Linked DNA regions of Sphingobium yanoikuyae. The protein of the gene in region 3 interacts with the protein of the main gene of each other region in a pairwise test. Links are inferred from orthologs where the notes say so. Each region holds a gene or a part of one and is shown on either strand. Other genes may lie near its edges.

Region 1 (9,914 bases), 3.0 Mb from region 3 along the record:
GCGCTTGCCGCAGCAATGCCGCTCGCGCCGGCGTCGGCGGCGACCTGCTGGAAGAAGGATCATGTCGAGGCGGCCCAGGTCCGCAATTTCGAGATGATGCTGATGGTGTCGGCGCTTCGCTGCAACACCAGCGCCTATGATTTCCTGCCGGCCTATAACCAGTTCGTGCGTGAAAAGCGGACGGCTCTGGTCGAGGTGAATGACGCGCTGCGCAGCCACTTTGCGGATGTTGCGGGTCTGGAAGGCGGCCTCGATGCCTATGATGATTATGTCATCATGTTGGCGAACAGCTATGGCGCGGGTGCCGGCGGGCTGGAGTGCCGGGATCTTCAGGCGATTCAGGCGGCGGCCAATGCGGTCCCGGCCAATCGGGCGGCGATCTGGAAATTGTCGGAATCTGCCGGCATCGCGCCGCGGATCGATGCGCCCCAGTGCGACATGGCGATCGCGCTGGCCAATGATCTGCTGGCCGACGAAGGTGTAAGCGGCGGCTCTGTGGGCCGATCCATCGCCATGGCCGAAGGAGCAGCGCGCCTGCCGTCCGCACAGGCTCGGGGTCCGGCCAATTAACACATAAAGAAAACTTTATATTGAGTTGCCATGCTTGGCGGCGATTGGTAAAGCCCGACCATCGCCGCCGCCTTCCTTATGCCGGCGGCCGGTCAATTTCTAATGATGGAGACAGGCTCGTGGCCACCGTACCCGCTGACAAGGCGCAGGATTATGTGATCGCCGATATCGGCCTTGCTGCCTTTGGTCGCAAGGAAATCGAGATCGCCGAAACCGAAATGCCCGGCCTGATGGCTCTGCGCGCCGAATTCGGTGCGTCGCAGCCGCTCAAGGGCGCGCGCATCACCGGTTCGCTGCACATGACGATCCAGACCGCCGTGCTGATCGAGACGCTGACCGCGCTGGGCGCGCAGGTCCGCTGGGCGACCTGCAACATCTATTCGACGCAGGACCATGCCGCCGCCGCGATCGCCGCGTCGGGCGTGCCGGTCTTCGCCGTCAAGGGTGAGAGCCTCCAGGAATATTGGGACTATGTCGAGCGCATCTTCGACTGGCACAATGACGACAGCGGCGTCTGCAACCTGATCCTCGACGATGGCGGCGACGCCACCATGTTCGCCCTGTGGGGCGCCCGCGTCGAAGCCGGCGAAGAGCTGTTCACGCCGTCGAACGAGGAAGAGGAAATCTTCTGCGCCGTGCTGAAGCGCGTGCTGGCTGAGCGTCCTGGCTTCCTGACCAAGACCGTCCAGTCGATCAAGGGCGTGTCGGAAGAAACCACCACCGGCGTGCATCGTCTGTATGAACTGTCGAAGAAGGGCAAGCTGCCTTTCCCGGCAATCAACGTGAACGACAGCGTCACCAAGTCGAAGTTCGACAACCTCTATGGTTGCAAGGAATCGCTGGTCGACGCCATCCGTCGCGGCACCGACGTCATGCTGGCTGGCAAGGTCGCCTGCGTTGCCGGTTTCGGCGATGTCGGCAAGGGTTCGGCCGCATCGCTGCGCAACGGCGGTGCCCGCGTTCTCGTGACCGAAATCGATCCGATCTGCGCCCTGCAGGCCGCGATGGAAGGCTATGAAGTCGTGACGATGGAAGAAGCCGCGCCGCGCGCCGACATCTTCGTCACCGCCACCGGCAACGAAGGCGTTCTGACCGTCGATCATATGCGCGCCATGAAGAATATGGCGATCGTGTCGAACATCGGTCACTTCGACAGCGAGATCGAAATCGCCGGCCTCGCCAACATGAAGTGGACCGAGATCAAGCCGCAGGTCGACGAAGTCGAATTCCCCGATGGCAAGAAGATCATCGTCCTGTCGAAGGGCCGCCTGGTCAACCTGGGCAACGCCACCGGCCATCCCAGCTTCGTGATGTCGGCCAGCTTCACCAACCAGACGCTGGCGCAGATCGAGCTGTGGACCAAGAGCGAAACCTACGGCAACGACGTCTATGTCCTGCCCAAGCATCTGGACGAGAAGGTCGCCGCGCTGCACCTGGAAAAGCTGGGCGTGAAGCTGACCCAGCTCAGCCAGCGTCAGGCCGACTATATCGGCGTGCCGGTGGAAGGCCCGTTCAAGCCGGACCATTACCGCTACTAAAAATTGGAAAGGGGGAGGCCATCCTCCCCCTTTTACCTTATCCGATGCCCGGACCATGCTGTGCCGGGCATTCATCATATCTGGGCGCTTTCCGCCGGCGCCAAGTTGCGTTAGGCCCGTGGCCATTGGTCTGTATGAACGATAAACAACTGGTCGCGAACGGGATGGGAATGGCGCAATGGGGTCTATGAGCCCGCTTGCCACTTTGTTGCTGGGCACGGTGATGGCCGGCTGGCTGGGGGCTGCGATATGGGCGCTGATCACGGGTCAGCGCATGCGCCGCGCAGGCATGCAGGCGCAGGGGAAGCTTGATCGACTGACGACGCTGCTCGCGTCGGCGCCGGCTGCGCCCGTCATCATTCATCCCGACGGCCGGATGGAGGCCGCCGACCGGCTGGGCAAATGGCTGGGCCGGGACCGCGTACCGACCTTCGTGTCCGAACTGACGGCGCCCGATGGCGGGCTTGAGCCGGCCGATGCGGCTGCACTGGGGCGCGAGATCGGCGCCGCACAGAAAGCGGGCAAGAGTTTTTCGCTGCCGATCCGGGGCAGCGGCTCGTCGCGCACGCTGCTGGTTCGCGGTGCGCCCGCCGGGCCGGCGCTGGCCGCCAATGGCGGCGTCGTGCTGTGGATCTTCGACGCGACCGACAGCCAGGCGGAGATCCAGGCGCTGAGCGCGACCGTCGGACAATTGCGCGAGGCGCTGGAGGCGCTCGCCGGACTGGTGGAAGCGGCGCCCTTCCCGATGTGGCACCGCACGCCCGACCTGCGCCTGAGCCTGGTCAACAGCGCCTATGTCCGCGCCGTCGACGGCGCTGGCGCCCATGACGTGATCATGAACGGCACCGAACTGGTCGAGAATGTGAACGGCTTCAGCCCGCAGGACGCCGCAGCACAGGCGCTCGACGAGGGCAATTCTCTTGCCCGTATCGTTCCGGCAACGATCGACGGCGAACGGCGGACGATGCGCGTCGTCGACGTGCCGCTGGGCGCGGCCGGTGTCGCAGGTTTCGCGATGGACCAGCATGAACTGGAACAGGCGCGGGTCGAGCATCGTCGGCTGGAAGCGGCGCAGCGCGATCTGCTCGATCGTCTGTCGGCCGGTGTTGCGCGCTTTGGTCCCGACCGGGCGCTGCGTTTCTGGAACCAGCCCTTCATCAGCCTGTTCGGCCTGAAACAGGAAGCGCTCACGGATGCACCGCTGTTCGAGCGTGTGCTCGATCAGATGCGCGATGCCCGCCGCCTGCCGGAAAATCGTGACTTCCCGGCCTGGCGCGCGGAGCGGCGCGACTGGTTCCTGTCGCCTGATCCGCTGGAGGAAAACTGGCTGCTGGTCGATGGCACGCATTTGCGCGTCTATGCCCAGCCGCTGCCCGACGGTGGCCTGTTGCTGATCTTCGAGGATCGGACCGAGCAGGTGCAATTGTCGAGCGCGCGCGATACGCTGCTGCGGGTGCGGACAGCGACCTTCGACAATCTGTTCGAGGCGATCGGCGTCTTCTCGTCGGATGGGCGCCTGCATCTGTGGAACAGCCGTTTCCGCACAATCTGGGACATCAGTGAAGAGGCGCTGGGCAAGCATCCCCGCATCGATGAGTTGATGCGCGCCGTGCAGAGCCGGCTTGCCAAGCCGCAGCAGAGCAATCTGGTGCGCGAACTGGTCCGCGCGGCAACGGTCGAGCGCAAGCAGCGTGTCGGCCATGTCGGCTTTGCCGACGGGCGCATCTTCGAATTTGCCGCCATTCCGCTGCCGGATGGCAATGCGCTGTTCACCATGCTGGATGTCACCGACAGCCGGCGGGTCGAGCAGATGCTGCGCGATCGCAATGAGGCGCTGGAACAGGCCGACAAGGTCAAGACCGCCTTCGTCACGAACATGAGCTATGAATTGCGCACGCCGCTGACGACCATAGCCGGCTTTGCCGAGATGATGAGCGCGGGCTATGCCGGCGAACTCAGCGACAGTGCGGTCGAATATGTGAACGGCATCCTGCAGAGCACCGGACGCCTGTCGATGCTGATCGACAATGTGCTCGACCTGACCCAGGGCGAGGCCGGCACTTTGCCGATCGAACGCAGCGAGGTCGATCTGGCGGCGCTGGTGCGCGCCAGCGTCGCGCGCATCGACGCCGAGGCAAAGGCCAAGGGGATCGATCTTGCCGTTACCCTGCAGGATACGCTGGGGGTGATCCAGGGCGATGCACGCCGGATCGGCCAGGCGGTCGATCATCTTCTGGAAAATGCGGTGCGCTATTGCGGCTCGGGCGCACGGGTGCTGTTGCATGGCGATGGCGGTCCCGATCTCGCCCGCCTTGTCGTGTCGGACAATGGCCCCGGCATCGATGCCACCCGGCAAGCCACGATCTTCGATGCGATCAGCCGCGCCGAACAGAATCGCAAGGGCGCGCGCGCGACGATCGGCCTGCCGTTGGTCAAGCAGTTGGCACAAGCCCATGGCGGCACGTTCGAACTGGTGTCGGAGCCGGGGCAGGGAACGATGGTCGTGATCGAGCTGCCGCGTGGCTGAGCTGGATATGATCCTGGAGGGCGAGGGTGCTCAGCTCGATCTGGGCCGACGACTGGCGAGCCATGTCCGCATCGGCGACGTCATCGCGCTGGAAGGCGGCCTTGGCGCCGGCAAGACGACGTTGGCGCGCGGCCTGCTGGAGGGGCTCGGCCTGGAAGGGGAGGCGCCCAGCCCCAGCTTCGCGATTGTCCAGCCCTATGACATTCCCGATGTCCGCCTGCCGGTCGCCCATGTCGATCTCTACCGGCTTGATGATGCGGAGGAAGCGGCCGAGCTGGCGCTCGACGAATATCTGCAGGACAGCCTGCTGATCATCGAATGGCCCGACAGGCTGGGCGATGGGCTCTGGTCGCACGCCCTGTTTCTGACCATCATGATCGAGCCGGATGGCGCACGGCGCTTGACAGCGCGCGTGCCCGACGCTTGGACGGACCGATGGTCACAGATATGATCCCCCCCGCAACCGCCCCCGCTTTCCTCACGCAGGCGGGTTGGGATGGCGCCGCCATCGTGCCGCTTGCCGGCGATGCCTCCTTCCGTCGTTATTTCCGCGTGGTCGACGGCGGCCGCCGTGCCGTGCTGATGGACGCGCCGCCGCCGCATGAAGATCCGCGTCCGTTCATCGTGATTGCTCAGCATCTGCTGGGTCAGGGCTTTGCCGCGCCGGCAATCCTGGCGCAGGATCTGACGCAGGGCCTCGTCCTGATCGAAGATTTTGGTGACGAGCGCCTGAAGGAGCATGTCGAGGAGGATCCGGCGGGTGAACTGGCGGTCTATCGCCGCGCGATCGATCTGCTGGCCGACCTGCACAAGCTGCCCGCAGCGGATGTCCCGCCCTATGACCGCGCGGTCTATCAGCGCGAGGTCGGGCTGCTGACCGAATGGTATTGCCCGGCGCTGGAGCTGGATGTCGATGCCGACGCATATCATGCGGCCTGGGACGCGGTGCTGCCGATCGCCGAACAGTCGGCAAGCCCTGTCGTCACCGTGCTGCGCGACTATCATGCCGAAAATATCATGCTGATTGACCGGCCCGAAGTGCGAGGCCTGGGCCTGCTCGATTTTCAGGACGCGCTGGCCGGCCATCCGGCCTATGATCTCGTCTCGCTGCTGCAGGATGCCCGGCGCGACGTGTCGCCCGAACTGGAGGCGGCGATGCTCGCCCATTATCATGCGGTCGCCAATCCGCCGGCCGATTTCGATGCCGCCTATGCGGTGCTGGGCGCTCAGCGCAACGCCAAGATCATCGGCATCTTCACCCGCCTTTGGAAGCGCGACCACAAGCCGCGCTATCTGTCCTACCTGCCGCGCATGTGGGGGCTGCTGGAACGCGATCTCGCCCATCCGGCGCTGGCGCCGGTGAAGGTCTGGTTCGACGCCAATATCCCTGCCGACAAGCGCCATCATGCGCTCGCGGAGTTTGCCCAGGCATGATCGATACCGCCATGCTCATGGCAGCAGGCCTCGGCAAGCGGATGCGGCCATTGACCGCAACGCGGCCCAAGCCGCTGGTAAAGGTCGCCGGCAAGGCGCTGATGGACCATGCGCTCGATCGGCTCGCGGCCGGCGGCATCAAGACGGTGGTGGTCAATGTCCATTATCTTGCTGACACGGTCGAGGCGCATCTGAGGACGCGCAAGGACATGGACTTCCGCATCTCGGACGAGCGGGCCAAGCTGCTGGAGACCGGCGGCGGGCTGATCCACGCCAGGCCACTGCTCGGCGACAAGCCGTTCATCTGCGCCAATAGCGACAATCTGTGGATCGATGGCCCGGCCGAAACGCTGGGCATGATGCAGCGGCTATGGGATCCCGAACGGATGGACGCGCTGCTGCTGCTGGTGCCGCTGGCGCGGGCCAATTGCCATAGCGGACCGGGCGATTTTCATATGGATGCCAATGGCCGTCTGACCCGGCGCAAGACCGCCCACGTCGCGCCGTTCGTGTTCACCGGCGTCCAGATCCTCTCGCCTCGCTTGCTGGTCGATCCGCCGGCGGATGTCTTTTCGACGAACATCTTCTGGAACCGTGCGATCGCGGCCGGGCGTCTCTATGGCGCGGTGCATCAGGGGCTGTGGTTCGACGTGGGCACGCCGCAGGCCATTCCCGTCGTGGAGTCGATGATCGCCCATGGGTGACCGGACCAAGCCGGCGCTGTACACCATCCCGGCGCACCGCGCCTTCGCCGACGCGCTGGTCGCCGGCATATTGGCGCAGCAAGGAAGCGATCCCGTCCGCCTGGCGCAGGGCATGATCCTGCTCCCCAGCAATCGCGCCGTCCGCGCCGTCAGCGATGCCTTTGTCCGTCGGGCCGAGGGCGGCCTGCTGCTGCCCCGTCTGGTCGCGCTGGGCGATCCGGAACTGGGCGAGGAAGTTGGCGGCGCGCTCGATCCGCTGTGGGAAGGCGATGCCGTTCCCGCCGCCATCCCGCCGATGCGACGGCAGATGATCCTTGCGCGCATGGTGCAGGATGCTGGCGGCGCGGCCGATGCCGGCCAGGCGCTGCAATTGGGGCAGGCGCTCGGCGCCGTGCTCGACCAGATGCAGGTGGAGCGGGCGCCGCTCGATGCGCTGTCGAAGCTCGACCTGATCGAGGGGCTGTCGAGCCATTGGGAAAAATCGCTCGACCTCTTCTCCATCCTGATTGCCCGCTGGCCGGCCGAACTGGCGCGGCTGGGCTTCATCGACCTTGCGGATCGGCGCAATCGCCTGTTCGATCGGGTCGCTGCACGTTGGGCTGAGGCCCCGCCGCCGGGCTTCATCGTCGCGGCCGGCATCAGCGCCACCGCGCCGGCGATCGCGGGGCTGCTGCGGCGGATCGCCGAACTGCCCAACGGCCAGGTGGTGTTCGCCGGGCTCGACCAGAATTTGGACGAGGACGCCTGGGCGGCGATCGGTCCGTTCCCGCCCGATCCCGTCACCGGCCGCAGCGCAGCCGGGCATGAGACCCATCCGCAATATGCTCTGAAGCGTCTGCTCGACCGGATGAGCGCCAGCCGCGAGGATGTCGCCCAGTGGCGCTGGGGCAGCGAGCATGATGCCCGCGCCGTACGCGGCCGCAATATTTCCAACGCGATGCTGCCGCCGCGCCTGACCAGCCGCTGGCGCGACCTCAAGACCGCCGACCGCTCGCTCGCCGGGGTCGAGGCGCTGGAGGTGGCGACGCCGGGCGAAGAAGCGCAGGCCATTGCCATTGCGCTGCGTGAGGCGCTGGAAACGCCCGAACGCACCGCCGCGCTGGTGACGCCTGACCGGCAGCTCGCCGTGCGCGTCTCCGCCCATCTGCGCCGCTGGGGCATAGAAGCCGACGATTCCGCCGGTCAGCCGCTCTCCCGCCTGCCGCCCGGCACCCTGCTGATCGCGATGGCGGAGGCGGCGGCCGAGCGCTTTGCGCCAGTGGCGCTGCTGACCCTGCTCAAGCATCCGCTGGTGATGCGCGGCGAGATGCGCCTGCCCTGGCTGGAGGGCGTGCGCCAACTCGACCTGCTGCTGCGCGGACCGCGTCCACAGGCGGGGCTGCGCGGCATCGACCTGCTGCTGGAGCCGCGCGAGGGTGATGACCGGCAGAAGGAGCTGCGCGCGCAGGCTCGCGCCTGGTGGCCCTGCGCGCGCGATCTGCTCGAACCGCTGGAAGCCGCCTTCGCGCTCGCGCCCGATCTGGCGGGACAATTGGCGGCGGTGCGCGAACAGGCCGGAGCGCTCACCAATGACGCGCTCTGGGCCGGGCATCAGGGCCATGCCGCGGCCGACCTGTTCGCCGAGATGGAGGCGGCCGCCACCGAAGGGCCGCGTCAGGCCGATATCCGATCGCTGCCGGCGCTGCTCGACCATATGCTGGGCGGCGTGTCGGTGCGCCCGCCGCAGGGCGGGCATCCGCGCATTGCCATATTGGGCCTGGTCGAGGCGCAACTGGTGCAGGCGGACCTGATGATCCTGGGCGGCCTCAACGAAGGTAGCTGGCCGGGCCTGCCGTCGCCCGATCCCTGGCTGGCGCCGCGCATCCGCCGCGAACTGGGCTTGCCGGGCCTGGAAACCCGGATCGGCCTTGCTGCGCATGATTTTGCGAGCGCGCTCGGCGCCCCGCATGTCCTGATCACCCGTGCCCGGCGCGGCAGCGGTGGGCCGGCGATCGCCTCGCGCTTCTGGCTGCGCCTGAAGGCGATGGCAGGGCCGCAATGGAAAACCGCTGATCGCTATCGCCTGCTGGCCGATGCGCTGGACCTGCCACCTAGCCACCGGCCGTCCGCGCGCCCCGCGCCGGTGCCCCCGCTCGCCGTCCGTCCGACCCGCATCCCCGTCACCGATGTCGACCGGCTGAAGGCCGATCCCTTTGCTTTCTATGCCCGGCGTATCCTGAAGCTCAATCGCCTCGATCCGGTCGATGCCGATGCCGGCCCGGCCTGGCGCGGCACGGTCGTGCATGAGATATTGGAGCATTGGGCGCAGGGCGGCAGCCGTGATCCGGCCGATCTGGAGGCGCGCGCCCGCGCCATGTTCGCCCGGCCCGATGTCCATCCGCTGCTCCGCGCCCTATGGCAGCCGCGCCTGATCGAGGCGATCCGCTGGATCGCGGCCGAAGTGGCGAAGGATCAGTCCGCGGGCCGCCATATCCTGGCTGTGGAGACCGAAGGGAAAGCAGAGATTGCCGGCGTGCTGCTGACCGGCAAGGCCGATCGCATCGACCGGATGCCCGATGGCAGCATCGGCATCGTCGACTACAAGACCGGCAAGCCGCCCAGCGCGAGGCAGGTGCGCGGCGGCTATGCGCTGCAATTGGGCCTGCTCGGCCTGATCGCGGAATCCGCCGATGGCGCCTTTCCCGGCGTGGCCGGCGCGCGGGTGGCGGGCAGTTTCGAATATTGGTCGCTCGCCAAGAAGGGCGACGCCTTTGGCTATCGCGAGAGCCCGGTCGATCCGATGGGCAAGCGCGACAAGGTGGTCACCGCCGATTTCACCGCCTTCGTCTACGACCAGTTCCGCGACGCGGCCGAAACCTGGCTGACCGGCGCTGCGCCCTTCGCCGCGCAGGTCAATCCGGAAGTGGCCAATTATGGTGATTATGACCAACTGATGCGGCTGGAGGAATGGTATGGGCGCGACGATGGCTAAAGGCTCCAGCCCTTTGCAACCGCTGGCCGGCGCGCAGGCGCTGGCCGCTGCGCCCGACGCCCATGTCTGGCTGTCGGCCTCCGCCGGCACCGGCAAGACCCATGTGCTGACCGCGCGTGTCTTCCGCCTGCTGCTGCAGGGTGTGCGGCCGGAAAATATCCTCTGCCTGA
Region 2 (10,153 bases), 2.9 Mb from region 3 along the record:
CAAGGATCCGTCGGTCCCGATTTCCTACAATCTGCCCCTTTATGACGAGCCGGCTCAGCGTTATTGTCCTGCCGGTGTCTATGAAGTGGTCGGTCTGGAAGAAGGGGAGCCTCGCTTCCAGATCAACGCGCAGAATTGCGTCCACTGCAAGACATGCGACATCAAGGACCCGACCCAGAATATCAACTGGGTCGTGCCCGAGGGCGGTGGAGGACCGAATTATCCGAACATGTAGGGGCCTGATTCCAGGACTGTTGCTGATGCTGCCGGCTGCGGCCGGCGCATCGGTTGATCCCGATATGGCCTTGCATGCCTATGCCCGCGCGCGCCTTGCCGATGGTGAAGGCGCGTTGGGCGTTGCGGTCGACAGCTATCGTGTGGCCCTCGCCGGCGATCCGACGAGCCTCGCCATTGCCCGCCGTTCCTATGTGCAGGCATTGGAAAGTGGCGACATGCCGCTGGCGCTGCAATCGGCCGCATTGCTGGATGAGGGCGGCATGCTGCCGCGCGACGGCACCTTGCTGCGGATTTGCGACGCATTGGGCCGCAAGGATTGGGCGACGGCGCAGACCTTCACCGATCGCCTGGTGGAGGAGGGCAATTTCTCCTTCCTCGCCCCGATCGTGCAAAGCTGGATATCGCTGGGCCAGCGCCGCTATGTGGCGCCCGTCATCGACAGCAAGGACAAGTTCGGCGCGCTGGGCGCCCGCTATCTTGACGAACATGTGGCGTTGCAGGCCATGGCGCGGGGCGACAAGGAAGAGGCCATCGGCGCGATGCGTCGCGCCTTGGCCTTGCGCGTGACGGACGACGAAGCGCTGCGCCTGACCTTCGCCGCGCAACTGGCCGGGCGCCGGGCGAAGGCGGATGCCCTGGCCCTGCTGCCCGCCGATGAGGCGAGCTTCGCCAAGGCCCGTACGGACGTTGCCCGCGGCAAGGTGCCGGGAGCGATTGCCGCGCCCTTCACACCCAGGCAGGGCTTTGCGCAATTGTTGGCCCGCCTCGCGGTCGACATCGCGTCTGATGAAACGGGCACGGCGCTGGGCATTCGTCTGGCGCGGATCGCGACCTTTGCCGATCCGGCCGCTGCCGAGCCGCATCTGGTGGCGGCGAAACTGCTGGTGGCGGGTGATCTTGCCAATTATGCGGCGGCGGAAGCGCGCAAGGTGCCGGCGACTGGCTGGTATGGCGCGCTCGCCCAGGCGGAACTGGTCGAGGCACTGGCGGCATCAGGAGATCGCGACGGCGCGATTGCACTGGCACAGAGCCTGGCATCGGCTCTCAACGCTGAGCCGGAACGCCTTGTAAGGCTTGGACGATTGCTGGCAGACTCCGGTGATTTCGACGGCGCTGCGTCGGCCTTTCATCGTGCGCAGGCGGGCTATTCGGCGGACAGCCTGCCCTGGGCGCTGCTGCTGTTTGAAGGCAGTGCGCTGGAGCAGGGCAAGCGGTGGGACGAAGCCCGTGCGGTGCTCGAAAAGGCGGCCGTCATGGCCCCGAATGAACCGGTCATCCTCAATTATCTCGGCTATGCCCAGATCGAACGGCGGCAGAATGTCGATGTGGCGCTCGACCTGCTGAAAAAGGCGAGTGCGCTCAAGCCCCAGGATGCCTCGATCACGGACTCGCTTGGCTGGGCCAAGTTCGTGACCGGGGACGTCAAGGGCGCTGTCCCGGTGCTGGAACGCGCCGCAGCCGGAGCGCCCGGCGATGCGACGATCAACGAGCATCTGGGCGATGCGCTGTGGACCGCCGGTCGCCGCTACGAAGCCCGCTATGCATGGCGCGCAGCGGCCGTCTTCGCGGAAGGGGATGTCGCCAACCGGCTTGACGCCAAGGCCCGTGAAGGGCTGAAACCCGAATATGCCGCGCCCTGAGATTGCATTGAAATTCTGTGAATATATCTGATCAACTAACTGAAATTGCTTATGCAAAGGTCAATCTTGCCTTGCATGTGCGAGAGCGTCGCGCGGATGGCTATCATGCGCTGGAAAGCCTGTTCGTCTTTGCCGAGGATGGGGACATTCTCCGCGCCGGGCATCGCGACGATGGCGTTATCACGCTCGCCGTGGAAGGCCCTTGTGGTGCTGGCCTGAGCGGCGACGAGGACAATCTGGTCATGCGAGCGGCGAGAAGTCTTCAGGCGGCCACCGGGATAACGGCCGGCGCCGATATTCGGCTCGATAAGCGACTGCCGGTTGCGTCGGGTATCGGTGGCGGTTCGGCGGATGCGGCTGCGACGCTACGCCTGCTGATGCGTCTCTGGAATATCACCGTGGAAGGCGCTGTATTACAGCAATTATCCCTGTCGCTTGGCTCGGACGTGCCGGCCTGCTTGGCCAGTACCACGCAGTTGGTGCGCGGCCGTGGCGAACTGCTGGAGGCGCAGGCACTGGATGACCTGTCGTGCCGGCCGATGCTGCTGGTCAATCCGCGGGTCGGCGTGTCGACGGCATCGGTCTTTGCCGGCTGGGACAGGATCGATCGTGGCCCGCTCGATGCTCGGAATATTGACGGGCTTGCGCGCGCCGGCCGCAATGATCTGGAGGCGCCGGCCCGGCTGTTGGCGCCGGTGATCGGTGATGTGCTGCAGGCATTGCAGGCGCAAGCTCCCCGGCTGGTGCGTATGTCCGGGTCGGGCGCGACCTGTTTCGCGTTGTTCGATGACGGGCAGGCAATGACGCAGGCCGCGACGGCCCTCCGCCATGATCATCCGGATTGGTGGGTGATGGAAACGAGGATCAGGACATCATGAGCGAAGCCTTCATCACCGTGCGCGAGGGCGATCTCGACCTGCTGATCATCGTCGATCATGCCTCGGCCCATGTCCCCGACGATATCGACTTGGGCATCGATCCGACGCTGCTTCGTGAACATATCGCGATCGACATCGGCGTGGCGGAGGTCAGCCAGTTGCTCGCGGCGCAACTGAACTGCTCGGCGATCCTGGCCGGTATCTCTCGCCTGGTCATCGATCTCAACCGCGAAGAGAATGCGCCTGGCCTGTTGCCGGTGATGAGCGACGGCCATGCCATTCCGGGTAATCGGGACGCTGATCTGGCCGAACGGATGCGTCGCTTCCATCATCCCTATCATCATCAGGTGGCGGCCATGCTTGACGGCATGACGTCACCCTTCATCCTGTCCGTGCATAGTTTCACGCCGCGCCTGGCGAGCGATCCGGCGCAGCAGCGGCCCTGGGATATCGGCATTCTCTATAATCAGGATGATCGGGCGGCGCGGATCGCCATTCCGATGCTGGAGGCGGCCGGCCTGAATGTCGGCGACCAACTGCCCTATTCGGGGCAATTGCTCAACGCGACCATGAACCGCCATGCGGAAGCCAATGGCATCCCCTATCTGGGGATCGAGATGCGGCAGGATCTGGTTGACGAGGCTGCGGGGCAGCGCCGCTTTGCCGATCTGCTCGGACCGATCGTGCTGGAGTGCCGTAACCGACTGAGTTGATGGTCGGGCCTGGCGCGCCGGGTTATAAGGATGTCGAAAGGGGATGTTCTGATGGGGCTGCGATTGTCTGGCGCATTATTGCTGGCGGGGCTGGCCTTGGCGGGATGTGACGGCAAGGGCGGCGGGAGCGGGGCGATCGCCGATGACGAAAGCTTGACCGACTGCGCGATCGGCAAGGGTGATTGGTCGCGGGCCTGCGGCGTCGAACGCGAGGGCGACATGCTGACCCTGCGCCATCCCGATGGCGGGTTCCGGCGGCTCAGGATCGTGCAGGACGGGCGTGGCCTGGTTTCGGCCGATGGCGCCGAGGAGGCGAAGCTCACCATTATCGACAAGGGGCTGGTCGAAGTGACGATCGGTGCCGACCGGTATCGGCTGCCCGCTACCGTGGCGGCCAAGCCGAATTGATGGTGCCCGACCCGATATTGACGGCAGAGGCCATGCGCGCGGCCGAGCAGGCGGCTTTTGATGCTGGTGTCGATCCATATGCATTGATGGAACGGGCGGGGGCTGCGGCGGCGCAGATCATCTGGCGTGCCGGGCATCGACGCGATGCACTGATCCTCTGTGGTCCTGGCAATAATGGCGGTGATGGCTTTGTTATCGCGCGTATATTGCGCGAACTGGGCGTGCCGGTGCGGGTCTCCTCCCTGGGGGACAGCCGAACCGCATCGGCCCAGCGGGCCAGGGCATTATGGGACGGCCCGGTAGAGGCGCTGGCCGATGCCGCGCCGGCGGCACAATTGGTCGACGCGCTGTTCGGCACGGGGCTGACGCGCGGCCTGGATGCGGCGGTGGCGGACCGATTGGGCGAATTGGTGGCGCATGCCAATCACAGCTATGCGATTGATCTGCCCAGCGGGGTGGGGACGGATGATGGCCGGCTATTGTCGGCGGTGCCGAAGTTCGACGTGACGATCGCATTGGGCGCATTCAAGCCCGCGCATCTGTTGCAACCGGCGGCTAGTCTTATGGGAAAGCTGGTGCGGGCGGACATTGGCCTCGCCATGCCGCAGGACATGCATATGCTTGCACCGCCGCAGCTTCGTGCGCCTGACGCTGCTGCGCATAAATATAGCCGAGGTCTGGTCGGGGTTGTCGGCGGTCTTATGCCGGGCGCGGCGGCGCTGGCGGCAGCCGCGGCGGCCCATTCCGGTGCTGGCATGGTGAGGCGCTATGACGCATCGCCTTGTGAGGCCGGGCCACATGCCATCGTTCATCAGCAGGTTGAGGATGAGGCTGTCCTGAGCGACGCTCTTTCCGACCCTAGGCTGGCGGCCGTGCTGGTCGGTCCGGGATTGGGTCGGGAGGATGGGGCGCAGGCGCGGCTTGATGCAGCGCTGGCATGCGGACGGCCGCTGGTGCTGGACGCCGACGCGCTCACCTTGCTCGCAGGAAGGGCGGCTACCCATGTCCCGGCCGGATCGATCCTGACCCCGCATGAGGGCGAATTCGTCCGGCTTTTCGGCGATCTGCCGGGCAGCAAGATCGATCGGGCGCTGGCCGGTGCGCGCATGGCGAGCTCGGTTGTGGTCTACAAGGGTGCGGACAGCGTGATCGCCGCGCCGGATGGCCGGGTAGCCGTGGCGCGGAGTGCTTCGACCTGGTTGTCGACCGCTGGCACGGGCGATGTGCTGGCGGGGCTAGCCGCCGGGCGACTGGCCGTGACCGGCGATCCGTTTCGCGCGGCGTGCGAGGCGGTCTGGCTGCATGGGGAGGCCGCACGGCGAGCCGGGCCGGCTTTTGTCGCGGATGATTTGCTTGCCGCGCTTCCAGCCGCTATCGGCTCGCGGCTGTGACCCAAGATAATGATCTCATCCTCCGCATCGCCGCCAAGGGCGATGGCGTCACCGCCGATGGGCGGCATTTCGCACTGGTAGCACCGGGCGACCGGATCGCTGCCGACGGCAGCATCATCGCTGGCCCGCATCATGTCGACGCGCCCTGCATCCATTTTCCCGGATGCGGTGGCTGCGAACTGCAGCAGATCGACGAGCCGAGCCTGGCTGATTTCGTCAGCGCCCGCGTGACCGGCGCGCTGGCCGGGCAGGGCGTAGTGCCGCAGATGGTGCTGCCGGCCCATGTTTCGCCACCGCGCACGCGTCGCCGTGCCTCGCTGCGTGCCGCGCGGCAGGGCAAGCGGATCACCATCGGCTTTGCCGAGCAGGGCAGCCATGTTCTGGTCGACCTGACGATGTGCGAGATACTGGATCCGCGCCTGTTTGCACTGATCGCGCCGCTGCGGACGATGCTGCTGACCTGCCTGCCCGACAAGCGCGCCGCGCATGTGCGCATGTCGCTGACCGATCAGGGCGTCGACCTGCTGCTGGAAGGCGTGAAGGTCGAGGGGCTGGCGGCGGACGAGGCGCTGGGCGATTTCGCCCGCGGGCACGCTCTGGCACGGCTGACCATCGACCAGGGCGATGGCCCGGAGACGCGGTGGGAGCCGGAACCGGTGACCGTCAGCTTTGGTGGCGTCGCGGTCGGCTTTCCGCCCTATTCCTTCCTGCAGGCGACACCTGATGGCGAGGCGGCGCTGGTGAAGGCAGTGCAGGATGCGCTGCCGGCAACCGGGGCTGTCGCCGACCTGTTCTGCGGTCTCGGCACCTTTGCGCTGGCGATCGGCGCCAATCGGCCGGTCTATGCGGCGGAGGGCGCGCGCGATCTGGTGCTGTCGCTCAAGCTTGCCGGCCATCGCGCGCAGCGGCGCATGGTGGCGGATCATCGCGATCTGTTCCGCCGGCCGCTGACGCCCGAGGAACTGAACCGCTTTGCCGCCGTGGTGATCGATCCGCCCCGTGCTGGTGCGCGCGAACAGGCGATGCAACTGGCGCAGTCGACCGTGCCGCTGATTGCCTATGTCTCGTGCAATCCGGGCAGCTTTGCCCGCGATGCCGCGCATCTGGTGGCGGGTGGCTATGTGCTCGACAGCGTCATGCCGGTCGGCCAGTTCCGCTGGTCGACCCATGTCGAACTGGTCGGGATTTTCCGGCGCCCCTGAGCGATTTCCTGCGAAGTTCACACCGTCGTTGAGGGGGCAAATGCCCCAAAGAAAATCCCTCGCTGCGAGGGGGCGGCAGCGAGGGATATAGTCTTTCGTTCGATCCTCGGCCTATGCGGGCCGTTGGACGGGCATCCTCTCCTAAAGGGGAGCGACGCCCGTCTTAACCGAGCTTGATGACAGTTGCGCGACGACGGGCCGGCAGCGTTTCGGCATAGAGGCTGGCCATCGGCTCGTCCGACACTTCGATCGTCGATTCCGAGGTGAAGCCGTTGAAGCCGGTACGCATCGCCGCGCCATAGGCGCCGAGCATGCCGATCTCGATATAGTCGCCGACCTTCACGTCCGCCGGGAGCATGAACGGGCCGACCATATGGTCCATGTCGTCGCAGGTCGGGCCATAGAAGGAGAAGCCTTCCAACTCTTCCTCGCTCTCATCCTCGCGCAGCAGGGCGACGGGGAAGCGCCAGCCGATATGCGCGGCATCGAACAGCGCGCCATAGGCGCCGTCGTTGATGTAGAGTTCCTGGCCACGGCGGCGTTCGACGCGCACGATGATCGAGCTATATTCCGCCGACAGCGCGCGGCCGGGTTCGCACCACAGTTCCGACGAGTAGCTGACCGGCAGGCTTTCAAAGCCGCGATGGATCGCCTCGAAATAATTTTCGAGCGCGACCGGCTCCATACCCGGATAGATGGACGGGAAGCCGCCGCCGACATCGATGATGTCGACCGTGACGGCTGCGTCCACGATCGCGGCGCGCACGCGCTCGATCGCATCGCTATAGGCCTGGGGGCTCATCGCCTGGCTGCCGACATGGAAGCAGATGCCCAGCGCATCGGCGGCCTGACGGGTTGCCATCAGCAGCTCGCGGGTCTCGCCCAGCTCCGCGCCGAACTTCGACGCCAGGCTGAGTTCCGAATGTTCGGACGAGACGCGCAGACGCACGCACAGCTCCAGATCGGTCGCATCACCGGTGGCGCGCATGATCTTTTCCAGCTCGTCGATCGTGTCGAGCGAGAAGGTGCGCACGCCATGGACATGGTACGCTTCTGCGATCGCTTCCTCGGCCTTGACCGGGTGCATGAAGCAGAGCTTGGCCTTGCCTTCGAGCGTTTCGGCAACGAGACGCACTTCGGCGATCGAGGCCACGTCGAAATGCGTGATGCCCGAATCGAAAAGCGTACGGATCAGATCAGGAGACGGATTCGCCTTGACTGCATAGAGCGAGCGACCCGGAAACTTCTCAGTGAAGAAACGGGCGGCCCGAGCTGCGGCTTCGGGACGGATCAGCGTTACCGGTGCTGCCGGTGTGAGGGCGGTCGCTACCCCCAGCGCGCTATGATGCTTGTGCAACTCAAGGGACCTCCAGTGTAGTTCAGGGCGAAAAAGCTGCCTTGCGGTGGAAGTCCCATGGGGCAGCGAGCGGCCGATATATGCGGTGGGGTCCCCCCTGTAAAGCGCATATGAAAATTTTGTTGCGCAGCCCGCTATGAAACGTGCGTCATCCTGGATGGGTCGTTGAAAAGGCAGGATATTTCGGCCGGACGAAAGATAGTTTCCGCAAAATTAACGCGGAATTTCACACGCCCGGCCGGACAGAAACAGGAATGGAATCAGGACAGGCGGCTCTTGAAATCCGCGTAGGAAAAGCTGCGGATTTCCCGGAGTTCATCGCTCTGGGAATTCCACAGCCAGATGGCGGGCAGGGGCACGCCGTTGAAGGTGTTGGTCTTCACCATCGAATAATGGGCCTGGTCCAGGAAGGCGATGCGGGCGCCCGGTTCGGCGCCGCCAGGCACCCGATAATCGCCGATGATATCGCCCGCCAGGCAGGATGGACCGCCCAGGCGCGTGACCGGGCCTTCGTCCTGCTCATGCAGCATGGCGGGGCGATAGGGTGCCTCGATCACGTCGGGCATGTGGCAGGTGGCGCTGATGTCGGTGATCGCGACGGGCATGCCATTGTCGATCACGTCGAGGATCTCGCCGATCAGGATGCCCGCATCGAGCGCCATCGCTTCGCCCGGCTCGATATAGAGTTCAAGCCCGGTCTGCGCCTTGATCGCCTGAAGGAAGGCGATCAGCTCGTCGATCTGGTAGTCGGCGCGGGTGACATGGTGGCCACCGCCGAAGTTCAGCCATTTGAGGCCGGCGACATGGGGCATGACGAACGGCTCGATCGCCGCCCAGGTGCGCTGGAGCGGCAGGAAATCCTGTTCGCACAGATTGTGGACGTGGAGGCCGTCCACCTCCTCCAGATGCTCGGCGCGCAGCTGGTCGATCGGGAAGCCAAGGCGGCTGTGCGGCTGCGAGGGGTCATATTTGGGTACCTCGCCCTCCGGGTGGAGCGGATTGATGCGCAGGCCGATGTCGAAGATGCGACCTTCTGCGCGCGCGGCGTCGATCACCGGCTTCATGCGGGCGATCTGGCCGGGGCTGTTGAAGATCACATGGTCGGAAATCTTGAGGATTTCGGCGAGATCATCGGGCTTGTAGGCAGCGCAATAGGTCGCGACCTCGCCCTGATATTCCTCGCGGCCGAGGCGTGCCTCGTAGATGCCCGAGGCGCAGACGCCGTCGAGATATTCGCCCAGCACGCCGCCCAGCGACCACATGGAGAAGGCCTTGAGCGCGCCCAGAACCTTGATCCCGGCGCGGTCGCCGATATCGCGCAGCACCGACAGGTTCCGTCGCACCGCCGCTTCATCGACGACGAAGGCGGGCGAGGGGACGCGGTACAGGTCGAAATGGGCGAAAGCGGCGGGATCGCCAGCCTTGGTTTCCATGAAATTATTACTCCTGATCCGCCAGCGGGCGGACATCGTTGATCAGGGCCTTGAGGACCAGGCCGGGTTCCTCGACCATCGGCATATGGGCCGAATGCTCGAACCAGATGGTCTTCTTGGCGGGGGCTTTCAACCGGTCCATCCATTGCGCGGCGAGCGGCGAGGGCACGGTATAGTCGGTGCGGCCGAGCAGCATGATCACCGGCAGCTTCATCTCGTGAACCTTGGCGAAGCTGACATCGGCGACGCGCGGCCACAGGGTCGTGGTCGAAAATTCGCTGCCCACGCCCCAGGCTTTTCGGTCTTCAGGCGTATAGTCGGGCGACAGGCGCGGCGTCTGGAAATAGAGCGTCGGGTCGGGCCGGTCGGCCATCAGCGAGCCGTAAGGAATGGCATAGCGGCGCCAGCCGTCCGCCTTGTCGATCGTGAACGGCCCGCTGGCGGGATAAGGAGCAAGCGCCTCGATCGCCTTGACGGCTTCGGCGTTGCCGGCTTTCCTCGCCTGCGCGATGGTCCAGTCCATGCCCATGCGTTCGCCGGCGCGGAAGTCGATCGCCTGGCCCATGCCGACATAGGCATAGAGCAGGTCGGGCCGCTTGATCGCGACCGACAGGCCGACGGCGGAGCCCCAGCTATGGCCGAGCAGGAAGACCTTGCGCTTGGCATAGCGAGCCTTGAGATAGTCGATCAGTTCGATCGCATCGTCGCGATAGCGATCCAGTGTCATGGTCGGCGCGATCACCTTGGGATCGTTGAGCGCATAGCTTTTGCCAGCGCCGCGCTGGTCCCACTGGACGACGGTGAAAAAATCCTCCCATGGCCGCTGGAACGACCAGGCGAAGGGCATTTCCACCGCGCCGGGGCCGCCATGCACATAGAGGAGGATCGGGTTGG
Region 3 (9,996 bases):
CGGCCGCAGCGGCAGTAGCCGGCGTTGCGGCGATCGGCCTGATCGCGGCGCTTGCCAGCCACAAGAAGAGCCATAATGACAGTTCGGCCCAGCATGACAGCGAATATGAGCGCGGCTATCATGACGGCCTGTATGGCGGCGACTATGATCGCAACGACAGCGAAGCCTATCATTCGGGCTTTTCGGCGGGCAATGCGGAGCGGAGCAATCGCCTCGCCGCCAACAGCCAGATCGTGCGGGGCGCGCCGGCGGCGGCGCAGCGCGCCTGTGCCCGGCGCGGCGACGAGTTCCAGAATGTGCCGGCGGGCAGTTCCGTGCCGGTCAGCGTCTATCCGCAAGGTGGGGATCGCTATGAGATCATCGTCGCGTCCGGCCATTATCGCTCGCGCTGCACTGTGACGGGCAATGGCAATGTGATGTCGATGGACCCCTATTGAACGAAAGGATGCATCATGAGGAATGCCATGATTGCGACCGTCGCGCTGTCGGCACTGGCCATGCCGGCCATCGCCCAGGCCCCGGTGCGCAGCGAGCGGGTGCAATTCGCCAGGGGGACCGCCTCCAAGGTTATCAAGGCGTCGCTCAAGGGCTATGACATGGTCGATTATCTGGTCGGCGCGCGGGCGGGCCAGACCATGAATGTCCGGCTTCAGACCAGCAACGCCTCGAATTATTTCAACGTGATCGCGCCCGGTGCCGGGGATACGGCGATGTTCGTCGGCTCGTCCGCCGGCAACAGCTTTTCCGGCCGCTTGCCCGCCAATGGCGATTATCGCATCCGCGTCTATCTGATGCGCAATGCCGCCCGCCGCAATGAAGTCGCCAATTATACCCTGACCGTCAGCGTGCAGGCGCTGGCGGCGACCGCGGCGCAGGTGATGCCGGCGGCGACCGGCCCGGCGCTGACGCCCGGCAACATGCCCGCTTATTGCCGGGGGGAAGTGTCCGGCCAATATGGCACCCGCCCGACCTATGTGAAGACCGGTGCGATCGCCAGGGCGCCCGGTGGCTTCTTCATCGACGGCACGATCGACAAGGGCAGCGAGGGGATCAAGCGCTTCCGTTGCCGCTTCGACGCACAGCGTCGCTTCGTCGACGTGATGGCGATGACGCCGGACGGCGAATAGCCGGATCAGCCGCCCAGGATCAGGAAGCTCGCCCCGCTGTTGATCAGCGAGGCGAGCAGCCAGGTGCCCAACGCTGATCGGAACGCCTTGCCGGTCGATTTCCGGGTGCGACTGCGCAGCCAGATCGTCTCGATCCGCAGATACCAGCTGATTGTCACCAGCATGATGACCAGCGCGGCAATCGCCCAGCCGACATCGCCAAGGCGCGCCAGGATTGACGCGATGCCCAGCACCAGCGCGGCCGGCCCGGCAATATAGCATTGGGCGTAGAAGGGGCGGCGCAGCGTGTCGCGGTTGAGCGCCAGGCCCTGTGCCTTCAACCGTCGCACCGCGAACATCAGCGGATAGATGGCGAAGAGGAAGGCGCGCAGCACCAGCAGGTTCATTTCCGACGCGGTGATTTCCTTGCCGATGCCGGTGGTCGCGACCTCCGGCATCTTCTGGTGCGACGCCACCTCGATCAGGTGCGACAGCAATATGGTCAGCATCAGGAACAAGGGCGGGCTCAGCATGTCGGTAAATTGCTGGTCCGGCGCATCCTCCAGTTCCTTGTCGGAATAGCGCAGCATCTGGATCGGGTGGCGGATGGTCCGCCATAGGGTGCGGGGATAGAAGACCAGCCAGCTCATCGCCTCATAGAGAAATTCTTCCAGCGACTGGAACAGGCGTAGGAAATCCATCGATACTCCCGATCATGAGGAAGGCTGGCATTCCGCCGCCGGGGCAGGGGCGTGCCGCCGGGCAGGGTTGTGCAGGCGAGCTGGGCAGGCGTTGGTGCCGCCTCGGCCGAATGTTTCCCGGTTCAGCGCAGGCCGGTTCAGCGTGAATCCGTCAGCCTGTTCAACACAGGCCCGTCCGGCTCGGATGATGGCCGCGCTAGCGGTTGCTGGCGAGCTGCTGCCCGGCGCGCGCCGCCGGCTTGTCCGCGGTCAGATCGTCGAGCCAGGGCATGGCCGGTGGCGCCAGTCTGACGGTGGGGGTTGCATCCTGCGGCGTGCCCATGCTGCTTGCCGTGGCCAGTGCCACACAAATGCCGGCGCCCGCTGCGACCATTGCAGGCCAGTCTCTTACCATCGCACACAGCTCCCTCTGCTGGGCTGCGATCGGCAGGAAAAGTTTCGCGATTGGCGCCGCGACTCACCCGTCCGAACGCTGGAATAAGGGATGATCGCGCATTCGCGGGCATCGCGCCATAGCGGATTTTCCGGGGGTCGGGCGATCGTCCCGCTTTGGTCCGACCGCGGCTCTCGGGCGCCGCTTTACGCCATTGGTTAGGGATATCCGGGGCGGTCCCTAGGGGAGAATCCCGATGGCTGGCCCGGCGTCCGCTTGGCTATGCCCAGGGATATTCAAAGGGAGGTCGCGATATGATCAGGCGCATATTCGTCACGGGTCTGCTGCTGGCGCTGGCAGGCTGTGCCACCACGCCGCGGGTCAATTATGATGCCGATCCCGCCGCCAATTTCGCCAGCTATCGCAGCTATAGCTGGGCGTCGATCAATGTGCCGCAGGGCATGAACCCGCTGCTGTTCCAGCGGGTGAAGGCGTCGATCGACACCGCCCTCGCGGCGCGGGGCTATAGCCAGGCCAACCCCGGCGAATTTGCCATCGGCTTTACCCTGGGCGCCCGCGACCGGGTGGAGGTAACCGATTTCGGTCCCTACGCCACTTATTATCGTCCCTGGGGCGGGTGGGCCGGCTGGGGCGGCTATCGCAATGTCGATGTGCGCAACGTGACCGACGGCACGCTGACGGTCGACATTTATGACACCGGGACGAAACAGCCGGTCTGGCACGGCACGGCCACGCAGGAGGTCAGCCGCAAGAGCCCCGACCAGGCGACAATCGACAAGGCGGTGACCGCCGTGCTCGCCAATTTCCCGCCGCCGATCAAGCCGAACTGACAGGAGGGGGCATATGGCCGAATCGCAGGAACCCAGGGGCGCGCCCATCCGTCCGGCCCGCAATGTGGGCGAGCCCGTGCCGCCCATTCCGTCGGTCGACATGAGCGATCCCGAAGGGGCATCGACCGCCTATTCGCATTTCCGCACCGGCCTGTCGCGCCATCGCACGGGCCTGTCGGAACATCGCACCGACCTGTCCGAATATCGCACCGACCTGTCCGGGCATCGCACTGAAATGTCGATGCGCCGGACCGGCATGTCGTTCCAGCGCACCCGGATGAGCGCGGACCGGACCCTGATGTCGGAAATGCGCACCGCGCTGTCCCTCATCGGCTTCGGCTTCACCATCAACCAGGCATTCCAGAAGATGCAGGACGCGGGCAGCATCCAGAATGTCAACGCGCCGCGCAATTTCGGCGTGGCGCTGCTGGTGTTCGGCATCGTGCTGCTGGCCGGCGGCATCGTGCGCCATGTCCAGTTCGCGACCGAATTGCGGGATCGGCGCAAGATCATGACGGAGGATGGCCTGATTCACTCCGACAGCCGCTTCCCGATCTCGGTGACGCTGGTGATTGCGCTGTGTCTGCTGGCGCTGGCGCTGGCGGCGGTGCTGGGCATCGTCTTCAACATCGCCCTGCTGGGCTGAAGCGCGGGCAGGCGGGCGGGGCCTGTGCCCCGCGGCGTCTCAGCTCTGCAGCATGTCCTGCCCGCTATTATAATGGTGCCAGGCCATGATCGCGGCGGCGCCGCGATGCGGCCGCCATGCTTCGGCGAGATCGCGGGTCAGCTTCTCGCTCGGCCGCTCGCCCAGGCCCAATATCCGCCCGACCGCGATCTGCACCGCCAGGTCGCCGGCCGGCCAGATGTCGGGGCGGCCTTCGGCGAACAGCAGATAGATTTCCGCCGACCAGCGGCCGATCCCCTTGATCTGCACCAGTTGCGCGATCGCGACTTCATCGTCGGCGGGGAGGGCATGCAGGTCCAGCGTGCCGTCCACGACCAGTTCGGCCAGGCTGCGGGCATAGCCCTGCTTCTGCCGCGACAGGCCACAGGCGCGCAACGCATCGAAATCGCGCGCCAGCAGCGCTTCGGGTGTGCAGCCCACGCCCAGCTCCGCCTCCAGCTTGCGCCAGACCGCTGCGGCGGAGGCGACGCTGACCTGCTGGCCGACGATGGTGCGCAGCAACGTCTCATAGCCCGGCTCGCGCACGCGCGGCACCGGATAACCGACGCTGGCGATCGCCGCGCCGAATGCCGGCTCCGCCGCAGCGATGAAGTCCAGGCTGACGCGCAATTCTTCCGCCGTGCTTACCATGTCCGCCTGTCCAGCCCTTGATTTCGCCGTCGCTGTCGGTCAGAGCGGCGGGGATAAGTCCAAAAGGAATGGGTAGATGCCGAAGCTGATCGTGGTCAACCGTGATGGTGCCGAACAGACTGTTGAGGGGGACAAGGGTCTCTCGGTGATGGAAGTCATTCGCGACCATGGCTTTGACGAACTGCTCGCGCTGTGCGGCGGCTGCTGCTCCTGCGCGACCTGCCATGTCTATGTCGACCCGGCCTTTGCCGACGCCCTGCCGGCGATGAGCGAGGACGAGAATGACCTGCTCGACAGCAGCGATCATCGCAACGAGACCAGCCGCCTGTCCTGTCAGGTCGTGCTGAGCGATGCGCTTGACGGTCTGCGCGTCACCATCGCGCCGGAAGACTGATCCCTTATTTCAGGGCCTGACCCGCAACGTCGCGGCCGGCGCATCGCCGGTCAGCGGCGTGATGGTCCATGTGATGCGCTTGCCCTCCGGCACGGTGGTTGCGCCATCTTCCTGATTCTGGCTGACGATCTCTGCATCGGTGGTCAGCGTGAACGTGCCGTTCAGCGCCTTGGCCGCCGCGTCGCCCGATCCGCCGCCCATGCCGGCCGGCCCCTGGCTCTTGTCGAAACCGTTGGAAAAGCCCGGTGCCTTCACCCGCACCCGGTCCGCCCCGCGCATTTCCACCGCGACGAAGGGCAGCACGATCTGCGCGTCGATGTTGAAGGGGAAGAGGAAGGCATGGTCCAGCCTTCCGCTGATCGCATAGTCGATCGCGAATTTGTGATCGCCCAGATACTGGACCGACCGGAACCCCTTTTCCTTGGTGAGCGCGCTCGCCATCGCCTGCATCTGCGCATCGTCGCCGCTGGCCTTGTCGAACTGGGGCTCGGCGGGCGGGGTGGGCGTCTTGCTCTGGCTCTGCACCACCTTCTGCAGCACGGCCTCCTCGCCCTCGGGCGGGGCGACGCCTTCCAGCGGATCCTCCTCCGCATCGCTGTTCAGGCCGCCCAGCGCCTTGTCCATGTCCGACGCCAATATCTCGCCCTTATAGGCAAAGGCGAAGCTGCGGTCGGCGCGGATGTCGAGGGTGGAGGTGAAGCTGCCGGGGGTCACCAGGCATCCGGGCAGCATCAGCAGCGCCGCCAGTGCGCCCGCCGCGCGGGACAATAGGACCATGGCGAACCCCCGTTCGTCTGCGCGACGATATGGGCGGGGCAGGGCGCCCTACCCACATCGTCGCAAGATGGTGCCCGGCGGCCGCTTACCGGCTGGTGGCGGCGTACAGGGCGATCGCTGCCGCATTGGAGACGTTCAGGCTCTCCATGCGCGGGCTGATCGGCAGCTTAGCGATAATGTCGCAATGCGCCATGGTGTTGTGGCGCAGCCCTTCGCCCTCGGCGCCCAGCACCAGCGCGACGCGCGATTCGCCGATCGCGTCGGCCAGCACGGTGTCGCAGTCGCCGTCCAGGCCGATGCGCCAGTAACCAGCTTCGGCAATCTCTTCGAGCGCACGGGCCAGGTTCACCACCCGCACCCAGGGCACGGTTTCCAGCGCGCCCGACGCGGCGCGGGCCAGCACGCCCGATTCGGGCGGCGCATGCCGGTCCTGGGTGACGATGCACAGCGCGTCGAAGGCGGCGGCCGAACGCAGGATCGCGCCGACATTATGCGGGTCGGTCACCTGGTCGAGCACCAGGATCGGGCGCTGGTCGTCTCGTCCCTGTTCCAGCACGTCGCCCAGCCAGACATCGTCCAGCGGCTCGACTTCGGCGACGATGCCCTGATGCGGCGCATCCGACGGCACCATGCGGCCCATGTCGGCGACGTCGGAATAGACGATCGGCAGCACGGGCGGCAGATCGAGCGCGCCGATCGCTTCGCGCGTGCCCCATATCTTGCGCACGACGCGGTTCGGATTGGCGAGCGCAGCCGTGATGGCATGGCGTCCGTAGAAGCGGGGGAAGGCGCCTTTCGGCTTGCCGGTACGATGTCCTCTTTTCATGTTTTCGCTCTTTTCACATCACCCCATTGACAGGCAAGCCTCCATTCGCCATTGAGCCGCCTCCAGCGCGGCGGGACAGCAAATTTCCACCGCGTAGGGCACTGGACAGGTGGCCGAGTGGTTAAAGGCAGCAGACTGTAAATCTGCCCGGGTTTCCGTACGCTGGTTCGAATCCAGCCCTGTCCACCACTGCCCTCATCGGCGCGCCGCCTCTTTCGGGTTTCCGGTCCGCGCGCCGCTCCAGCCGAGCCCGTTACCGCAAGAGGAACGCCGCTTGGCCTGGGTCATTCTCGGCATTGCCGTATTCACCGAAATCATCTGGGCATTGAGCCTGAAATGGGCCGCAACTATCGGCAGCTGGCAGGCATCGGCCGTGCCGATCGGCCTCAGCTTCCTCAACATGGGCCTGTTGGCGCTGGCGATGCGCGATCTGCCGGCGGGCACCGCCTATGCGATCTGGACGGGCCTGGGCGCCGTGGGCGTCATCATCGGCGGCATGATTCTCTATGGCGATCGGGTCAACATGGCCCAGATCGGCTTCATGGCGATGATCGTGATCGGCGTGGTCGGTACCAAATTGTCGGCCCAGGCGTGATTGCTACTCCTAATTCGCGCGACATGATTCGGCGCATGGCCTGATCGCGGGATCGGGGCGCCGCGCCGCAGGCTTATTGCCGCAGCGCAACAAAATCGGCGCAAGTCCGTTTGTCTTCGGACAAGCCCCGTTCATTCTTCCCCGGTTACGCTCTCTCCCGCATGACTCTTGATCGCCGCGACCTCCTGATCCGCACCCTGGGCGGTGTCCTCGCCCTTGGTATCCCCCGCCGCGCGCTGGCGCAGGCCGACGTTGCCCGCGTCGATGACCTCATCGCGAAGATGACGCTGGAGGAAAAAGCCGGGCAGATGACCTGCCTCGCCGACAGTTTCCGCCCCTTCAACCCACCCAACCCGGCGGCCGGCATCCAGGACGAGAAGCGTCTGGCGGACGAGATTCGCAAGGGCCGGGTCGGCTGCCTGTTCAACGGTATCGGCGTTGCCGGCGCGCGTCGCGCGCAGGAGATGGCGGTCAAGAACAGCCGCCTGGGCATCCCGCTGCTGCTGGCCGGCGACGTGATTCACGGGCTCAAGACCATCTTTCCCGTGACGCTGGGGGAGGCTTCCTGCTTCGATCCCATGCTGGTGGAAAAGACGGCGCGGGTCATGGCGGTGGAGGCGACGGCGGCGGGCCTGCACCTTACCTTCGCGCCGATGGTCGATGTCGCGCGCGACCAGCGCTGGGGCCGGGTGGTCGAGGGCGCAGGCGAGGATGTCTATCTGACCGGCCTGTTGTCGGCGGCGCGGATTCGCGGCTTTCAGGGGCGCGACCTGCGCCGCGACGATTCGCTGCTCGCCTGTCCCAAGCATTTCGCCGCCTATGGCGCGGTCGCGGCGGGCCTCGAATATGGCAGCGTCGACATCAGCGACGAGACGCTGCGCGAAACCCATTTGCCGCCCTTCGGCAAGGCCTTTGCCGCCGGCGCGCTCACCACCATGGCCGCCTTCAACGAAATTAACGGCGTGCCCGCCACCGCCGACCGCGAATTGCTGACCGACATATTGCGCGGCGAGATGCAGTTTCGCGGCTTCGTCTTCTCCGATTACACCGCCGACGAGGAACTGGTCGCCCATGGCTTTGCCGAGGATGAGCGCGACGCCGCCCGCCTCGCGGTGCTGGCCGGGGTCGACATGTCGATGCAGAGCGGCCTCTATATCCGCCATATCCCCGATCTGGTAAAGAGCGGCGCGGTGCCGATGGCGACGGTCGATGTCGCGGTGCGCCGCATCCTTTATGTGAAGACCGCGATGGGGCTGTTCGACAATCCTTATCGCTCGCTCGACGAAGAGGTCGAAAAGGCGCGCATCGGCACGCCCGCCCATCATGCACTGGCGCGCGAGGCGGCGGCCCGATCGGTCGTGCTGCTCAAGAATGATGGCGTGCTGCCGCTCGATCCCGCTGCCGGGCAGAAGATCGCGCTGATCGGCCCGTTCGGCGAGGACAAGGCCAATCTCTATGGCCCCTGGGCCTTTTACGGCGATCCCGACAAGGGCATCGACATCGCCACCGGCCTGCGCGCGGCGATGCCCGATCCCGCGAAGCTGACGGTCGAACTGGGCTGCGCGGTCAACGGCCCGATCAAGGACGGGATCGCCCGTGCCGTCGCGGCGGCGAAGGCGGCGGACGTGGTGATCCTGGCGGTCGGCGAATCCCAGGCGATGTCGGGCGAGGCGCAGTCGCGCACGATGATCGAGCTGCCGTCCTCGCAACAGGCGCTGGCCGATGCGATCGCCGCCACCGGCAAGCCGGTCATCGTGCTGCTGCGCCATGGCCGCGCGCTGGCCCTGCATGACGGTGTCGCCAATGCCCAGGCCTTGCTGGCGACCTGGTTCCTGGGGTCGGAAACCGGCCATGCGCTGGCCGACATCCTCTTCGGCAAGGTCGATCCCTCGGCCAAGCTGCCGGTCAGCTTCCCCTGGGAAAGCGGGCAGGAGCCTTTCTTCTACGACCGCAAGTCGACCGGCCGACCGACCGTGGACAATGGCAGCACCGAATATAAGGCGCGCTATGCCACCACCGACAACAGCGCCCGCTTCCCCTTCGGCCATGGCCTCAGCTACACCGATTTCGCCCTCAGCGACCTGAAGCTCTCCGACACCGCGCTGCGCTGGGACGGCGCGGTGGAGATCACCGTGCGCCTCACCAACAAGGGCAAGCGCAAGGGCAGCGAGGTGGTGCAGCTCTATATCCGCGACCGCGTCGCCAGCCGCACCCGCCCGATCCGCGAACTGAAGCGCATCCAGCGCGTGACCCTGTCGCCGGGCGATTCCACCCAGGTCCGCTTCACCTTGTCGCGCACAGACCTCGAATTTGTCGGCGCCGGCAACCGCCGTATCGCCGAGCCGGGCCTGTTCGACCTGTGGGTCGGCCAATCCTCGACCGGCGGCCTGCACGGCCAGTTCACCCTCTACGCGGCGGTGCCGACTTCTCCGCCACCAAAAGGCTGAACTCTCCGATCCACCCTCTCTCATAGGAAAATCCGATCACTGTGACGGAATCGATTCGTTTCGATCCGCCGCCGCGCAGGACTACCCCTTTTCGCGCCTTGAACAGGCAGAACAGGACAGGGGAGAGAAACATGTCCACGACCCGCATTTCCACATTCGCCTTGGCGTGCGCGCTGCTCGCCAGCCCGGCGCTCGCCGCCGAGACCAAGCCAGCCGCCGCTGCCGCGCCCGTCGTCACCGAAAAGCCGGGCGGCATGACCAACAAGGACTGGTGGCCCAACCGCCTCGACCTCACCGCCCTGCGCCAGCATGAGGCGACCCGCGCCAATCCCTATGGCGCCGACTATGACTATGTGAAGGAATTCAACAGCCTCGACCTGGACGCGGTCAAGGCCGACATCCGCAAGGTGCTGACGACCTCGCAGCCCTGGTGGCCGGCCGACTATGGCCATTATGGCCCCTTCTTCATCCGCATGGCCTGGCACAGCGCCGGCACCTATCGCGTTGGTGACGGCCGCGGCGGCTCGGATGGCGGCGAACAGCGGTTCGATCCGCTCAACAGCTGGCCCGACAATGTCAGCCTCGACAAGGCCCGCCGCCTGGTCTGGCCG

Evidence for each region.
Region 1: the proteins of rlmB (region 3) and tsaE interact in binary tests that used the Escherichia coli proteins (3 or more experiments, as listed by UniProt). The link is inferred for Sphingobium yanoikuyae from one-to-one orthologs.
Region 2: the proteins of rlmB (region 3) and U0025_RS10190 interact in binary tests that used the Escherichia coli proteins (3 or more experiments, as listed by UniProt). The link is inferred for Sphingobium yanoikuyae from one-to-one orthologs.

The regions. Positions count from the first base shown.
Region 1 is NZ_CP139979.1:2,117,036-2,126,949, reverse strand. Bases 3,667-6,364 are described here. They hold tsaE (tRNA (adenosine(37)-N6)-threonylcarbamoyltransferase complex ATPase subunit type 1 TsaE), read left to right. Parts: upstream 3,667-4,642; coding sequence 4,643-5,086; downstream 5,087-6,364. Other genes in these bases: U0025_RS09735 (nucleotidyltransferase family protein), read left to right, coding at 6,066-6,364; U0025_RS09740 (aminoglycoside phosphotransferase family protein), read left to right, coding at 5,083-6,069; U0025_RS09750 (sensor histidine kinase), read left to right, coding at 3,667-4,635. Outside these bases: U0025_RS09760 (hypothetical protein), read left to right, coding at 1-570; ahcY (adenosylhomocysteinase), read left to right, coding at 690-2,108; more of U0025_RS09750, read left to right, coding at 2,287-3,666; more of U0025_RS09735, read left to right, coding at 6,365-6,773; double-strand break repair protein AddB, read left to right, coding at 6,766-9,744; double-strand break repair helicase AddA, read left to right, coding at 9,725-9,914. UniProt on the Escherichia coli protein: Required for the formation of a threonylcarbamoyl group on adenosine at position 37 (t(6)A37) in tRNAs that read codons beginning with adenine.
Region 2 is NZ_CP139979.1:2,221,904-2,232,056, reverse strand. The notes cover bases 3,135-6,071. They hold U0025_RS10190 (bifunctional ADP-dependent NAD(P)H-hydrate dehydratase/NAD(P)H-hydrate epimerase), read left to right. Parts: upstream 3,135-3,875; coding sequence 3,876-5,267; downstream 5,268-6,071. Other genes in these bases: U0025_RS10185 (class I SAM-dependent RNA methyltransferase), read left to right, coding at 5,264-6,071; U0025_RS10195 (hypothetical protein), read left to right, coding at 3,520-3,876; U0025_RS10200 (N-formylglutamate amidohydrolase), read left to right, coding at 3,135-3,468. Outside these bases: U0025_RS10215 (electron transfer flavoprotein-ubiquinone oxidoreductase), read left to right, coding at 1-235; U0025_RS10210 (tetratricopeptide repeat protein), read left to right, coding at 261-1,877; U0025_RS10205 (4-(cytidine 5'-diphospho)-2-C-methyl-D-erythritol kinase), read left to right, coding at 1,895-2,755; more of U0025_RS10200, read left to right, coding at 2,752-3,134; more of U0025_RS10185, read left to right, coding at 6,072-6,469; U0025_RS10180 (type III PLP-dependent enzyme), read right to left, coding at 6,633-7,826; U0025_RS10175 (carboxynorspermidine decarboxylase), read right to left, coding at 8,087-9,259; U0025_RS10170 (alpha/beta fold hydrolase), read right to left, coding at 9,267-10,153. UniProt on the Escherichia coli protein: Bifunctional enzyme that catalyzes the epimerization of the S- and R-forms of NAD(P)HX and the dehydration of the S-form of NAD(P)HX at the expense of ADP, which is converted to AMP.
Region 3 is NZ_CP139979.1:5,116,821-5,126,816, forward strand. What follows is about bases 4,474-7,253. They hold rlmB (23S rRNA (guanosine(2251)-2'-O)-methyltransferase RlmB), read right to left. Parts: upstream 6,344-7,253; coding sequence 5,603-6,343; downstream 4,474-5,602. Other genes in these bases: U0025_RS23900 (2Fe-2S iron-sulfur cluster-binding protein), read left to right, coding at 4,474-4,740; U0025_RS23905 (hypothetical protein), read right to left, coding at 4,750-5,517; U0025_RS23920 (DMT family transporter), read left to right, coding at 6,618-6,938; U0025_RS23925 (glycoside hydrolase family 3 N-terminal domain-containing protein), read left to right, coding at 7,100-7,253. In the rest of the region: U0025_RS23865 (hypothetical protein), read left to right, coding at 1-437; U0025_RS23870 (hypothetical protein), read left to right, coding at 465-1,127; U0025_RS23875 (hypothetical protein), read right to left, coding at 1,133-1,807; U0025_RS23880 (hypothetical protein), read right to left, coding at 2,004-2,201; U0025_RS23885 (DUF4136 domain-containing protein), read left to right, coding at 2,495-3,031; U0025_RS23890 (YidH family protein), read left to right, coding at 3,045-3,677; U0025_RS23895 (DNA-3-methyladenine glycosylase family protein), read right to left, coding at 3,717-4,346; more of U0025_RS23900, read left to right, coding at 4,423-4,473; more of U0025_RS23925, read left to right, coding at 7,254-9,385; katG (catalase/peroxidase HPI), read left to right, coding at 9,517-9,996. UniProt on the Escherichia coli protein: Specifically methylates the ribose of guanosine 2251 in 23S rRNA.